4 regions of the Sphingomonas sp. TX0543 genome follow, and region 1 is predicted to be linked to each of the others. Evidence: predicted binding sites of a transcription regulator. Region 1 holds the regulator's gene; each other region holds the start of a gene.
What was found. Region 1 encodes LexA, which represses DNA repair genes until DNA is damaged. Its sites were predicted from a motif close to GTTCCNCNCTTGTTCT; they were not measured.
Positions count from the first base shown of each region.

Region 1 (3,444 bases):
GGCTGCTCGCGCTAGCTCCCACGATCGATACCGAGCAACTGGCGGTGATCGAGGCGGCTGGACGCTATCTTCGTGCGCCCGTCGTCGCGCAACGCAGCCAGCCGGCGCAAGACCTGTCCGCGATGGACGGTTATGCGATCCGCTTCGCGGATATGCCCGGCCCATGGCGAGTGATCGGGGAGAGCGCGGCCGGTCATGGCCATGACGGGGCGATTGATGCCGGAGAGGCGGTGCGCATTTTTACCGGCGCACCGATGCCGCCGGGCGCCGATACCGTGCTGGTGCAGGAAGAAGCGGAGCGCGACGGCGCGTTGCTGCGCCTCGCTGGAGAGGGGCCGCGCTACCGCACGCGGAATGTCCGCGCGCGCGGCCTCGATTTTCACGCGAGCGATGTGCTCGCCACCACCGGCGACCGGCTGACCCCCGCGCGCCTTGCGCTGATCGCGACCGGCGGCGCACGCACCGTGACAGTCAGTCGCCGCATACGCATCGCGCTGGCCGCCACCGGAGACGAACTGGTCGAGCCGGGCAGCGGCGGGGGCACTGGCCTGCCGGAATCGAACCGGTTGATGCTTCGTGCGATGCTTGCGGATCTGCCGGTCGAGTTCGTCGATCTCGGCATCCTCCCCGATCGGCTCGATGTTCTTACCGAAGCGTTCGCCAATGTCCGGGCGGACATGCTCGTCACCACCGGCGGCGCATCGGTGGGCGATCACGATCTTGTCCGACCCGCCCTGGAGGCGGCCGGCACAGCGATCGATTTCTGGCGGATCGCACTGCGGCCCGGCAAGCCGATGATGGCTGGGCGTCGCGACGACTGCGTGGTCGTCGGCCTACCGGGTAACCCGGTGTCGGCCTTCGTCACCGGCATGCTTTTCGTGCGCCCGCTCGCGGCGGCGATCGCGGGCGCGCGCGATCCGTTGCCGCAAACCACGCGCGCGACGCTCGGCGAGCCCCTGCCGGCCAATAACGAGCGCACGGACTATCTACGTGCGGAACTGCGCGGTGGCCTGCTTTACACCGCCGCGATTCAGGACAGCTCGATGCTCGCGACGCTGGCGCGCGCGACCTGCCTGATCCTGCGTGAGCCATATGCTCCGCCCGCGGCAATTGGCGAATCGGCGGAAATCCTGCCGATCGCTTGACCTCTCCTCGCTTGTTCCGTAAAGGTTCCGCGTCTGTTCGCCTGCGGAGGATCGCGATGCTTACGAAGAAACAGCATGAGTTGATCTGTTTCATCCATGATCGCCTCGCCGAAACCGGCGTTTCTCCGTCGTTCGAGGAGATGAAGGATGCACTGGAGCTGAAATCCAAGTCTGGCGTCCATCGGCTTATCAGCGCGCTTGAGGAACGTGGCTTTCTGCGCCGCCTGCCCAACCGCGCGCGCGCGCTCGAAGTGGTGAAGATGCCTGAACGGATCGAGGCGGCGCAGCGTCAGCCGTCCGCGGATCAGGCCCAGCCGGCGAAGCGCGCGCTTCCGCAACCAGCGAATGATGTGATCGAAATTCCGCTCCACGGCAGGATCGCGGCGGGCATGCCGATCGAGGCGTTCGAGGGTTCGTCATCGCTGCCGGTTCCCGCGGCACTGCTGGGGGCAGGCGAGCATTTCGCGCTCGAGGTGGCGGGCGATTCCATGGTCGAGGCGGGTATTTTCGATGGCGATTACGCGCTGATCCGCCGCACCGAGACCGCGCGTGACGGCGAGATCGTCGTCGCGCTGATCGACGACAATGAGGCGACGCTCAAATATTTCCGCCGCGAGGGGGCGATGGTCCGGCTTGATCCGGCCAACCGGAGCTACGATCCGCAGCGTTATTCGCCGGCGCAGGTGCGGGTGCAGGGCAAGCTTGCGGGACTGTTGCGTCGCTACGATTGAGGCGATCGCGCTCGCTGGCACGACGCTCCGGCTTTCGCGGGTAGGCGCCGGCGGAGGTTAGTGTCCTGGCGGCAATGACCCACGGATGCCGATCGCCCGCAACGTGAACCGTCGCGATCCTTCCGCTTGCAAGGCTGATGGCGATGCCGCCGGTTTTCTCCAGCATCGGGCGATCCAATAGCAACCATTGCGGCGTGCAGGCGCGCGGCAGGCGACGGTCGCTGACGACGATATCGGCCGCGCGACACGCCGCCACCATCTGCGCCCACGCCGGCAGATATCCGCTGCGCGTCGCAAGGATGCGCCATCGCCGGCCGCCTGCCATCCTTGTGATCATGCAGGCATCCCGACTGCAGGCGGCATCCGGCTGCTCCGACAGCGGCAGGGGATCATCCTCCGCGCCGGCATTCTCCGCCAGCATCCCGCGCACATAGTCCCCGGTGCGGTCGCGCAGTATCGCCAGATCGCCGCGCGCGGTGCGGATCGCCACATGCCGTCCGTCACCGGTAACAAGCAGGTCCGGTGCCGGCGTTGCCAGCGCCCAGCCCGCACCGAGAGTTAGCGGGATGAAGCCGAGCCGCCGCCATCGCGTCCGCCACAATGCCAGCCACAATCCGCCGACCGCCATCAGCGCATAGGCCGCCCCCGGCATTGCGGGCAACGCCGTCACCGAGCCTGGCGCGGCGGCCGTCGTTCGCGCGATCCACAGCAACAACGCGAGCGCCTTTCCGGTCAGCCACCACAGCGGGCCCCCGACCCCGATCGCGTCGAACAGCAGCGCCAGCGCCTCCAGCGGCATCACAACGAAGGTGGTGAGCGGGATCGCGACGATGTTCGCGAAAGCGCCGTAAATCCCCGCGCGATGAAAGTGATACACCGCGATGGGCATCAGCGCGAATTCGATCATCAGGCCGGTGAGGAGCAGCGATCCGCCATCGCGCAATATCCGCGCGATCCAGCCCTCGTCCCGCTTCATGAACCAGCGCCGGGCCATGGGATGCTCGTGCAGGGCGACGATCGTCGTCACCGCCGCGAAAGATAACTGGAAGCTTGGCCCGACCAGAGACTCAGGCCAGAACAGTGTCACGACGAACGCGCCCGCCGCAACCAGCCGCAGCGTCACCGCCTCGCGGCCGAGCGCCAGCGCGCCCAGGATCAGGAGCGCAGCGATACAACTGCGGATCGTCGGCACCTCGCTGCCGGTCAATAATGTGTAGCCGATCGCGGCGCCCGCCCCCACCACGCCCGCCAGCAGCGGCACCCGTCCGGTCAACGCGAGGCGGCTACTCAGGGCGAGCAGGCGCGTGGCGAGCAACATCGCGATGCCGACCGCCGCCGTGATATGGAGGCCGCTGACCGAGAGGAGATGCGCCAGCCCGGAGCGCCGCATCGCCTCCGCGTCGGCATCGCTGATCGCGCCGATATCCCCGGTGGCGAGAGCGGCCGCGATGCCGCCCGCACTCCCGTCAAGTTGCGCGTGGATGTGGCTGGACAGGCGAACGCGCAGCCCCTGCCGCGCATCGCCGCCCGACAGGACAGTCACCGGCGCGAACCCGCGCCCGGTGGCG
Region 1 covers NZ_JBLZUS010000002.1:2,889,149-2,892,592, forward strand. The annotation lists gene ACM61V_RS14495 (molybdopterin molybdotransferase MoeA) at 1-1,145, shown strand, start outside; gene lexA (transcriptional repressor LexA) at 1,202-1,876, shown strand; partial or broken gene ACM61V_RS14505 (ComEC/Rec2 family competence protein) at 1,953-3,444, opposite strand, start outside.

Region 2 (3,444 bases), 1.9 Mb from region 1:
ATCGTGCCCACCACGCGGTCAGCCGCGAGCAGCTCAACCAGCCGCTCGATCTGGCGCCAGTGACAGAAGTGGATGTGATTGCCGATATCCCTGCTGCGATCGGCGCGCGCGGCGGCCTCGTCGGCAGCGGCGCGGCCATGGGTGACGAGCAGCGCCTCGGCATCGGCGAGCGTCGTACGCCCGGCTACATAAGGGAAGTTTTCCATGCGGCGCTCCCATTGCGCGCGCGCCGCCTAAGACTCCGTTCGGAAAGAGCCTTTCCAAAGCGTTTAGCGATCCGGGCACTGGCATCGTGACGCGCGACATGCCAAGGCGCGAGCCATGCCAGCCGAAAAACCCGCACGCCCTTCCGCCGCCGGCGGCTTCCTGATCGCCAGCGGCGTGCTCGGCGGCGCGATCCTCGGCTTCGCCGCAGGTCAGCCAACGATTGGGTTGCTGATCGGGCTGACAATTGGGATCGGCGTGTCGATCGCGCTGTGGCTGAGGGATCGCGGCTAGGCGACCGCGGGCGCCGCAGTGCGGTACCCAGCGCATCTTCACCACCGGAACCAACCAATCGCGGCGCCGATCTGAAGCGCGACGATCATTAAGAGCTGCGTGGAAGACGGCTCGTTGCGGGTCTTGTGCCGGAACAAATGCCGCGCGATCAGCGCTCAAGCAAGACGGCGCCATTGTGACTATCGAGCGTCTTATTGCGGCATCCGCAACAAGAGCTTGACCCGCCCGATCGGCTGCACCGCCTCGGCCGAAACAGTGACAGGCGCATAGGCTGGATTGTCGCTCATCAGCGTGAGCATCCCCTGCTGGGCGATAACCCGTTTGACGAGCAGGTCGCCGTCCCGGCGCAACACGAGGATCGCGCCGGTTCGCCCCACGTTGCGGTCGCCGCCGTCCACCACCAGCCGGTCACCATCCAGGATCGTCGGCGCCATCGAATCGCCCCGCGCGGTAATGATCGAGGCGGTGCGCGGAGCGATGCCGACTGCCATAAGCGTTTCCGGCGAGAAGCGCTCGGGGCGCAGGCGGCGCTCACTGCCGGGATCCGCCCCCGCGCCGGCCGCCGCCGACACTGCGATCCATGGCACCTCGATCATTGCCGCGCCCGCCGCCGTGCCGCCGAGAACGCTCTCCTCCACGCCGAAAAAGGCGGCGAGCGTGCGACGATCATCTTCCGCCAGCCGCTTCGGTGAGCCGCGCCCGACGAACTGCTGGAGATAGGCGACGTTGCGCCCGAGCATCGTCGATAACGCAGCGAGGCTTGTGCCGCGTGCCTCGGCAAGTCGCACCAGCGCTTCGCGTGGGTTTTTGCTCATTCCCGACATTAGTCGCAGGAAATTTCCTGGACAAGTTGGAAATCATGAGAGAACAAAAAAGGAACAGAGAATCGGGAGTCGAGAACGATATGTCGCTACTGGCCAAAATCGATCGCTATTTGCGCCGCACCGGCATGGCGCCAACCACGTTCGGCCGACGCGCTGTCCGCGATCCGCGTCTGGTGGGCGACTTAAGGCTGGGGCGCACGCCTGGTCCGGGTGTTTCAGCGCGGGTCGACGCATTCATCGCGAGCAGCCAGTGAAGCGGGGGCCGGGCGTGGTCGCCCTGCTGGAACGGGCGCTGAGCAACTCGGCCGGACGGAGCGGCGCGAGCATCGCCTTTACCGATAGTCACGCGACGGAGTGGCACAGCGCGACCTTCTCCGGCATGCGCCACGAGATCGCCGGTGGCGCGCCGACGAGTGCGGCGCTGGACCAATGGCTGGCGGGTCTGAGGGAAGACACGCTGCCGATCCTGGGGCATCTGGTCGCCGATATCGCGGTGGCGTCAGTGCACCGGGCGCCAGCCCGCACCAGCTTCCGGCTGGAGGCGCTTACCGTGGCGGAGAGTTGACCGCCGCTCAGATTCCGCCGGGCACCGATTCGCGCCCGACCGCGGCAAGCGCCTCGGCCAGATCGGCGATGCAGCGATCGACCTGCGCCGAATCCGGCGAGCGGACCACGAAATTGGCGCCGGTCCTGCCCTCACGGAAGAAGGGGTAGCTGCCGATCGCGACGCCCGCATGGCTGCGCTCGATCCGGCCGAGCAGCTCCGCGACCTCGCTCTCGGCCACCCAGCAACCGAGCGTACCGCTCACTACCGGGCGGCCACCTTGCAGCGTGCCCGTCAGGGCGTCGAGCATCCCGGCCGTGATGCTGGGAACCCCGGCCATGATAAAGATATTGCCGCAGCGGATGCCGGGCGCGCCCGACATGCGATTCTCGATGAGGTCCGCCCCCTCCGGCACGCGCGCCATACGCAGGCGTGCATCGGTAATGCCGCCACGAGTGGCATAATAATTCTCCAGCACCGCGACCGCCTTTGGATGATGGACGACGCCTACACCCAGCGCCGCCGCGATCGCATCGACGGTGATGTCGTCATGCGTCGGCCCGATGCCCCCGGTGGTGAAAAGATAATCGTTGCGCGCACGCAGGGTGTTCACCGCCTCGACAATCGCTTCCTCGCGATCGGCGACGACACGAACCTCGGCGAGCCGGATGCCCTGCACGTTTAGCCACAGCGCGATCTGCGCGACGTTCTTGTCCTGCGTTCTGCCGGAGAGAATCTCGTCGCCGATCACGACGAGTGCGGCGGTCCAGATGCGTTCGTCAACCATGTGTTTCGGGGCATAGCCTCGCCAATCGGCGTTCGCCACGCTATATCGACATGATGACTGAATATGTGACTGTCAGCAGCGATGCGCCGCTGGGGCGCGATGGCGCGATCAAACTCCACGGGCGCGACGCATTCGACGGGATGCACAGGGCCGGACGTCTGGCGGCCGAAACGCTCGACATGATCGTGCCGCACATGGTGCCCGGCGTGACCACCGCCGAAATCGACCGGCTGATCCATGACTTCATCGTCAGCCGCGGCGGGGTCCCCGCAACGCTGGGGTATCGCGGCTATACGCACAGCTCGTGCATCTCGATCAACCATGTCGTCTGTCACGGTATCCCGGGCGAGAAGCCATTTAAGTCGGGCGATATCGTCAACGTCGATGTCACGCCCATCCTGGACGGCTGGCACGGCGATTCAAGCCGTATGTATCTGATTGGTGAGGTGCCGCTGAAGGCGAAACGGCTCGTCGACGTGACCTATGAATGCCTCATGCTCGGGATCGAGCAGGCAAGGCCCGGCAATCATATGGGTGATGTGGCGCACGCGATCCAGCGTCACGCGGAGGCGCATCGCTACGGTGTGGTTCGTGATTTCTGCGGTCATGGGGTGGGCCGCCTGTTTCACGATGCGCCGGAGGTCGTTCATGTCGGGCGCCCCGGGACCGGGCCTGAACTGCGCCCCGGCATGATCTTCACGATCGAGCCGATGATCAACATCGGGCGACCGGACGTGAAGCTGCTCGACGACGGCTGGACGGCCGTGACGCGCGACCGTTCGCTTTCCGCG
Region 2 covers NZ_JBLZUS010000002.1:939,884-943,327, reverse strand. The annotation lists gene ACM61V_RS05220 (hypothetical protein) at 1-206, opposite strand, end outside; gene ACM61V_RS05215 (hypothetical protein) at 322-498, shown strand; gene ACM61V_RS05210 (S24 family peptidase) at 690-1,313, opposite strand; gene ACM61V_RS05205 (hypothetical protein) at 1,573-1,887, shown strand; gene ACM61V_RS05200 (competence/damage-inducible protein A) at 1,895-2,653, opposite strand; gene map (type I methionyl aminopeptidase) at 2,707-3,444, shown strand, end outside.
Region 2: a site for LexA is predicted at 1,363-1,378, ahead of ACM61V_RS05210 (S24 family peptidase). Genes of this name have one in related genera too.

Region 3 (3,444 bases), 600 kb from region 1:
CCTTCCGGACTGCGATTGAGGAGGACAAGGGCGGCATCACGAGTGACAAGCTCGAGATAGTCGGCCTCGACCCCGGCGCTGCTCACCGTGAGCCCTTTGGAAACAGTCGGCACCAGCACGACCTCGCGGTCGCGGGTGGCGGCAAGGCTCCCTGCTACGACCAGTGCGAGGCCGAGACCGGCACTGGTAAGCGCGAACAGGTTCCGCTGGCGCAGCAGCGATTGCTGACGTTCGTGTGATATGTCGGAAAACATGGGCTTCCCCTCAACCGGCAAGCAGTCGGCAGTGAGAAGGCGGCGTTGCCTTGAGGCCCAGAAATCCTGCAGGCAGATACCAATATGCGGCATGGGCTACCCAGGAGCTGGCGCGTCCTGCTTTTGCCTTTCGCAATGCGAACCAGGCGCCGAAGGCGACTATGATACCGATAAAGATATGCTGGGTGAGGATCCCCCAGGTGAAGGGGGCCAGCATTCCCGCGAACTCGTCGATGGTCCAGAAGCCGATAAGCTCCGGGTCATCGAGGCGCCGGGGAATGATGTAAGGGTCTGCCATGGCGACGCCGCCTTCTCGTCCGACCGTTCAGATGACCGCTGTCACGACCGAGGTGACGATCGGAACACCGGTGCCGACACCGATGCCGACGCCCACCGGAACGGCGACCTGGCCGAGCGAAAAGCGCCCGGATGCCAGACCGATCAGGCCGCCAGCGAGGCTGAGAACCGTGATGATCTTGCCGCCCGAACCTTCGAGAAAGTCGGTGAACTTGGTGAGGGCAGGGGTGAAGGTCGTGTCAGCGCCGGCATAGGCGGCGCTTGCCGCAAGCGCCGCGACTGCGAACGGGATGGCAATGTTGAGGGCATTGCCAAGGTGCTTTGGGCCGAGACCCGTGACGCCGACGCGCCGGGGGAGGGTGAGTGACTGCATGTGAAGCTCCGGTTGGAGGGGTGGTCACAGCGTCCTTGCGTTCGCTGTGTGTTCCACATGCATCTAGGAAATGTTTGTAGGAAAGAGTTGTGATCTGATCTCCGCTGGAGGCGGACAGATGCGGACACATCTTTTCCTGCCCGACGATCAAAACCGACGATAATGGCGCTAAATCAGTCTTTATGTGTCGGTGACTACCGTCACGCTAGCCGCGATTCGGCGACGACTCGGATAGAGGAACCGATTCGCCTCTAAACGAGATGTTCCACCTATGTTCTTTTCATTTTCCTACATGGGATGCTTCGCGATATGCCTGCGAGTCGCACCATTGAAGAAACGAGGAGACAACCATGCACCATCCAACCGCCGCCGCCAGACCCGCCAATGAAAGCCTGGCTCGCGTACTTGCCCATGCGATCGATGCTGCCGGCAAACCACGCCACAGGATTGCCAATGAAAGCGGGATGCATCGCGAGACCCTGCTTCGCGTTGCGCGTGGTGAGCGGCCCATCGGGCTCGACGAGGCAGCTCGTGTGCTTGCCGCCTGTGGAGCTCACCCGCGAGCCAGCATGATCCTCGCTCTTGCCGGGCAGGAAGATCTCGCTTGCGAGTGGATGCATGGCGAGATGGGCGAATTTCTCGAAGAGTTCTTCACCAGCCTGCCTGTCCATCTGCAGCGGACTCTGGGACGTCGGATTGAGGATCTGCGGCCTCGGTGGGCGCGCGGAACGGCGCAGCTGGTGGCGCGAATGCTTGCCAAGCACATCGATGATTTCGCCAATCGCGACATCGCCATGTCGCTCTCACGGTAGGCCTAGGAGTTCGGAGGGGACCGAACTTTACAATCGAGATCAGCAATGTCGCATTCAGCTCAAGATGAAACGCCCTGCCTGCCGTCGGCGGAAACTGTGTCGCCGGCCCGACTTCTTCGACTGCCGGAAGTGATGGCCCGCGTCGGGCTGCGTCGTTCGGCCATCTATCAGCGGATGAGCGAAGGGCGTTTCCCCAAGTCACGATCGCTGGGGCCCAAATGCGCAGTTTGGGTTGAAGCGGAAATTGATGAGTGGATCCGCGCCGTATCGCGAATTCCAAACTGATCACGCCGTGGTCTATTCCGTCAGAATTCCTCGCGCTAGGCTGCGCGCATGGTTTATCGATATCCGCTGGGCAATACTCCTCATCCCGAAGCTCTGAAGGAGAAGCAGCGTTCGCCGCGGGACGGCTTCCAGAAGCCTTTGGGGCTTCGCGTGCACCGTGCGCTATCTTGGCTTCGACAAGCCGAAGCTGAGGATGAAGACCATGATGTCCGCCTCGTCCTTCTCTGGATTGGATTTTAAGCGGCCTATGCCGGTGATGTCGAGGCATCGGCCAGCAGCTCCGCGCCGGAAGGCGAACGCGGTCTCATTCAGGCATTTTTTTTCGGCCTTGGTGAAGTTCGACGCCCGCCACCAGACTGGAAGCGTACGGTGCCTACGTCTACCCCGTGCTCGACCTTCGCCGTCTCCTTCGAGTCGCGACCGACTTCGAACGGGATATTCTGCCGGTGCTTCTTGCTCTGCAGGACAGGCGCGACGATCATGGATGCCGATGCACGATTGATCGCACAATGGAGAACGGGGTGGTTCTTGCTGTGATCGATGTAAGCGTGACATTCCCGGACGGCGGTCGGATCAGCATGCAGGCGGTGCAAGGCGACACGTACTGCGCGCAGCTGGATAAGAACTTGTCCGGTCGCATCGTGGCCTCGCCACAATCCCTGCGTGACGGGAGCTTTGTTGCCAGTCTGCAAGCGTTGTTGGCGGTAAGAGGGACCGGCAAGGCGGATGAACCGCGCAAGTAGCATGGGAGGAGGCAGAGGCGTGGGCACTAAGGGGAAGGCCGCTCCCGCCGCCCTGACGGGATGGAATGATCATCCTCGCGGCGCCGGTCTCCCACTCGCATTGATCTGCGCACAGAAATAACACCACAGGTTCTTGAAACCTGATCCATCGAACTCCGTTTGAGTAAGCGAGCAAAGTCTGCGGTTTGAAACGGAGATCAGAATGCCGCATCGCGCTGCCGTTATCGAACAACCGGCAAGTCCTTACCTGATGACACTGCGTAAAGAGCTGAAAGGTGGATTGCATTCAATTGGCGTAATGCCGCTCGGCGATCTCACAGCAGATATATGCTGCGGGGGTGATTCCTTATGGGCGATTGTGCGCCGTCCGCGACGCGGCGGTCTCGCGATCCGTCTGGCCTACGCACCAGGCATGGAACTCAAGTATGGCTCCTTGAAAAGGAGCAAACGAGGGTTTTCGCTCACGGCCGAGACCGCGCTCGGTACATATGCGATCGCGGCCCGCCTTGACGGCACCGATTTGCACCGGTTGCGCCTGACCATTACACTGGTCCCATCGGCTGAACTGCTCCTCCCTTTCGTGCCGAGAGATCTTTATCCGCTCGATGAAAATGATGACCCGCTGGGCGCCTCAGGCACTATAGAAGCCGGCCAGCGGGGTCTCAACAGCGGGCTGCTCT
Region 3 covers NZ_JBLZUS010000002.1:3,487,462-3,490,905, reverse strand. The annotation lists gene ACM61V_RS17370 (type IV conjugative transfer system protein TraE) at 1-254, opposite strand, end outside; gene traL (type IV conjugative transfer system protein TraL) at 265-552, opposite strand; gene ACM61V_RS17360 (hypothetical protein) at 580-924, opposite strand; gene ACM61V_RS17355 (transcriptional regulator) at 1,275-1,736, shown strand; gene ACM61V_RS17350 (AlpA family transcriptional regulator) at 1,782-2,021, shown strand; gene ACM61V_RS17345 (hypothetical protein) at 2,408-2,764, shown strand; gene ACM61V_RS17340 (hypothetical protein) at 2,967-3,444, shown strand, end outside.
Region 3: a site for LexA is predicted at 1,187-1,202, ahead of ACM61V_RS17355 (transcriptional regulator). Genes of this name have one in related genera too.

Region 4 (3,444 bases), 500 kb from region 1:
TCGCGCCTTCGTGCAATTTCCCGATGCCCGGCGGATTGGGGTTGCGCTTTCGGCGCAGGAGGTGAAGGCGCTGCCGCTCGACGCGTGGGACATGCCGCTCCATGCGATCGCGACCGAGAAGGAATGGATCACGCCATGACGCCGAGCTGGCGCAAACCAGTGGGGATGTTCATCATTCTCGCGCTCATCGCAATGTGGTGCATCGCCGTGGTGAGTCTTTCCGGCATCGTCGGGCGATGGCATTGGGCGCTGCAGCTGCCCTTCTATCTCGTCACCGGCATCATCTGGATCGCGCCGTTGAAGCCGCTGCTGCGCTGGATGGAAATCGGCCGCTGGCGTTGATGCTCATATTTTATCCTGATGCGCCGAGGCGACGGAACAGCCCCGGCGCAAATCCCGCGCGATACGCAGTGCTACGCGAAACGACGAAAGCCGCCGACTAACCTGCCGCAGACGCAGGCTGACGGAGACTGGCTCGGCGATCATCCCCCGCGCCTTCGATCGCTCGATCAACCCCTATCGCGGCTGCGAGCGTGCACACACGGTTGTGTAGTAGTGGAATGTCCGGATTTGGGTGGAGAGTGGACGCCCAAGTATCAGGAGTAAAACGAGAAAAGCTGTCATAGCCGCGGATGCCAAATGATGGTTTGGCTCCTCAGCTTCGATCAGCCGTGTCTCAAATGAACCTTGAAGAATTCCGGATCGAACTCGACCCTCTTGATGGGAACGGGAATCTTGCGTTGGGCTACAAGAGATTCGAGGTTTTCGACAAAATCAGGCTTTGCGGCGGCTCCCAAGATGACCGTGGTCAACGCCGCAGCCGGGAACGGCATCTTGCCGGGGCCCTCCTTAATCTGGATACAGCGCCATTCCTGCTCGTATTCCCAAAAATCTGCCTTGCGAAGGAGGATGCGTTCCATAAGGTCAGTTCGATCTCTGTCTAACGGCCGGAACACCGGCCTTTTCGCATCATAGACGACCTTACCTGCGCCATTGAATGGGACGTGAGCGGTGGCAAATTCGAGGCAGACGCCCGAGTGATCGCGGGCGTAATGGCTCCACATAAGGATGTTTTGGCAGGACTCCGCGAACGACACGACGCCGAAACCTGCGATCGATTCCTTCCAAAGTTCGGCCGTGCTCTTCTCGCTGATCGCTGCGACGCCATCCTTGGCGATCTTCCGAGCGAAGGCGCGGCGGTTGTTGCGACCCACTTGTGCGGCACCGCGTTCTTGTCGAACGTTGATCCAGTTTTTCGCCTCACCGTATGTTCCGCGTTTATCGATGAAGGGAAAACAGTCGAACGGATCGTTGAAGTCGGTCGGATTGGAGGCCCATAGCTCGTCACCGATCAAGATGTGCCGGAGCTTGTCCATGTCTGGCGCACGATACTTATAAAGTAACTTTGGAACCTCGGGTGTGGTCTCCAAGTCAGACATTCATCCGAGCCTCAAAATCGTCCGCACGCGACCGCAGTTCTCGTACCCGTAGTCAACCCGACGAGCACGACCGCTCCATTCAGCCGGTCCGCAATCCGCTGATCCCATGCGGGTCGATTGTCATCCATAGCTCTATGATAGGCGGAAGATGCCGCTGGTCGCAACGGCGCTTACGGGATCACAGCGAAACAGTAGGAAAGGCAACAACTGGGCGAATGCCGCCGTCGCCGGTTTGACGCGCTTGAGCATTTGTTCTTTTTATGTTCTACTCCCGCTATGTTCAAGATCGCTGGCAGAGGCGCAACCGGGAATACAACGAGCAGGCGCTTCAACCTGCCCGATCGCGAGGCTGATGGCGATTGGCTCGACGCGCAACACGGAGTCGACGGTGAGCCATCCCGGCTTAGGACGACAGTCACGATTGCAAAGCCCAAGACGATCATCAGCTACAACAAGTCGCCCGATGTACCTTTCGATCGTTCCATTAACCCATTCAATGGCTGCGAGCATGGCTGCATCTACTGCTTCGCGCGGCCGAGCCATGCCTTTCACGATCTGTCCCCCGGCCTCGATTTCGAGACGAAACTGTTCGCCAAGCCCGATGCCGCGCCATTGCTGCGCGAGGAGCTGGGGAAGAAAAGCTACGTCTGCCAGCCGATCGCGATGGGAACGAACACCGATCCCTATCAGCCGATCGAGCGCGAGTGGCGGATCACGCGGCAGGTGATCGAGGTGCTGGCGGCATGTGATCATCCGCTCGTCATCACCACCAAGTCCGATCGCGTGGTGCGCGACATCGATCTGCTGGCGCCGATGGCGGCGAAGGGGCTGGTGGCGGTGGCCGTATCGATCACCTCGCTCGTGCCGCGCATCGCGATGACGATCGAGCCGCGCGCGCCGCATCCCGAGCGCCGGCTCACGGCGGTGCGACGGCTCGCGGACGCCGGTATCCCGACATATGTGAACATGGCGCCGGTGATCCCGGCGATCACGGATGACGAGGTGGAGGCGATCGTGGCGCGGGCGGCGGAGGCCGGCGCGCGCGGCGTGTCCTTCATCCCGGTCAGGCTGCCGTGGGAGGTCGCCCCGCTGTTTCGCGCGTGGCTGGACGAGCATTTCCCGGAGCGCGCGGGCAAGGTGATGTCGATCATCCAGTCGATGCGCGGAGGCGGAAGGGATAATGACCCGGGGTTCTTTACGCGGATGCGCGGGCAAGGCCCGTGGGGCGATCTGCTGCGGGCGCGATTCCTGATCGCGCGGCGGCGCCACGGGATCGAGCGCAACGGCGAAAAGATGCAATTGCGCACCGACCTGTTCCGCCCGCCGGCGGGGCCGCAAGGCGAATTGTTCTAGCTGGACCGACCCGGTGCGTGAGGCTTAGGATCGACCGCAAAGGAGCATCCCCATGACCTCGACCATCGACCGCCGCACCGACTGGACCGCGATCGGCGCCGGAGAACTGGCGGACGTCATCGCGCTGCGCCGCGCGATCCATGCCGAGCCGGAAATCGGCAACGATTGCCCGCGCACCACCAGCAAGCTGAAAGCCGCGCTCGCCGGCCTGCCGCTGGAAATCCACGACAGCAGCTCGACCACCGGCTTCGTCGCGATCCTGCGCGGCGGGCGCGCCGGCGAGGGGAGCAACACCCGCACTGTCCTGCTGCGCGGTGATATGGATGCGCTGCCGATGACCGAGGAGACCGGGCTGGATTTCGCCTCCACCATCCCCGGCGCGATGCACGCCTGCGGCCATGACGCGCACAGCGCGATGCTGGTGGGAGCGACCAGAGCCTTGTGCGCGCGCAGGGACGAACTGGCGGGAACGATCGTCTTCATGTTCCAGCCCGGCGAGGAAGGGCATCACGGGGCGCGGCACATGATCGAGGATGGCCTGCTCGACATCGCGCGGCCCGATGCCGCTTTCGCGCTCCACATCTCGCCCAACGCGCCGGCGGGCGTATTTGTGGGGCGCGACGGGCCGCTGCTCGCCTCGACGGACACAGTC
Region 4 covers NZ_JBLZUS010000002.1:3,393,742-3,397,185, forward strand. The annotation lists gene ACM61V_RS16910 (5-formyltetrahydrofolate cyclo-ligase) at 1-139, shown strand, start outside; gene ACM61V_RS16915 (DUF2842 domain-containing protein) at 136-342, shown strand; gene ACM61V_RS16920 (DUF2971 domain-containing protein) at 666-1,439, opposite strand; gene ACM61V_RS16925 (PA0069 family radical SAM protein) at 1,716-2,792, shown strand; gene ACM61V_RS16930 (M20 metallopeptidase family protein) at 2,845-3,444, shown strand, end outside.
Region 4: a site for LexA is predicted at 1,691-1,706, ahead of ACM61V_RS16925 (PA0069 family radical SAM protein). Genes of this name have one in related genera too.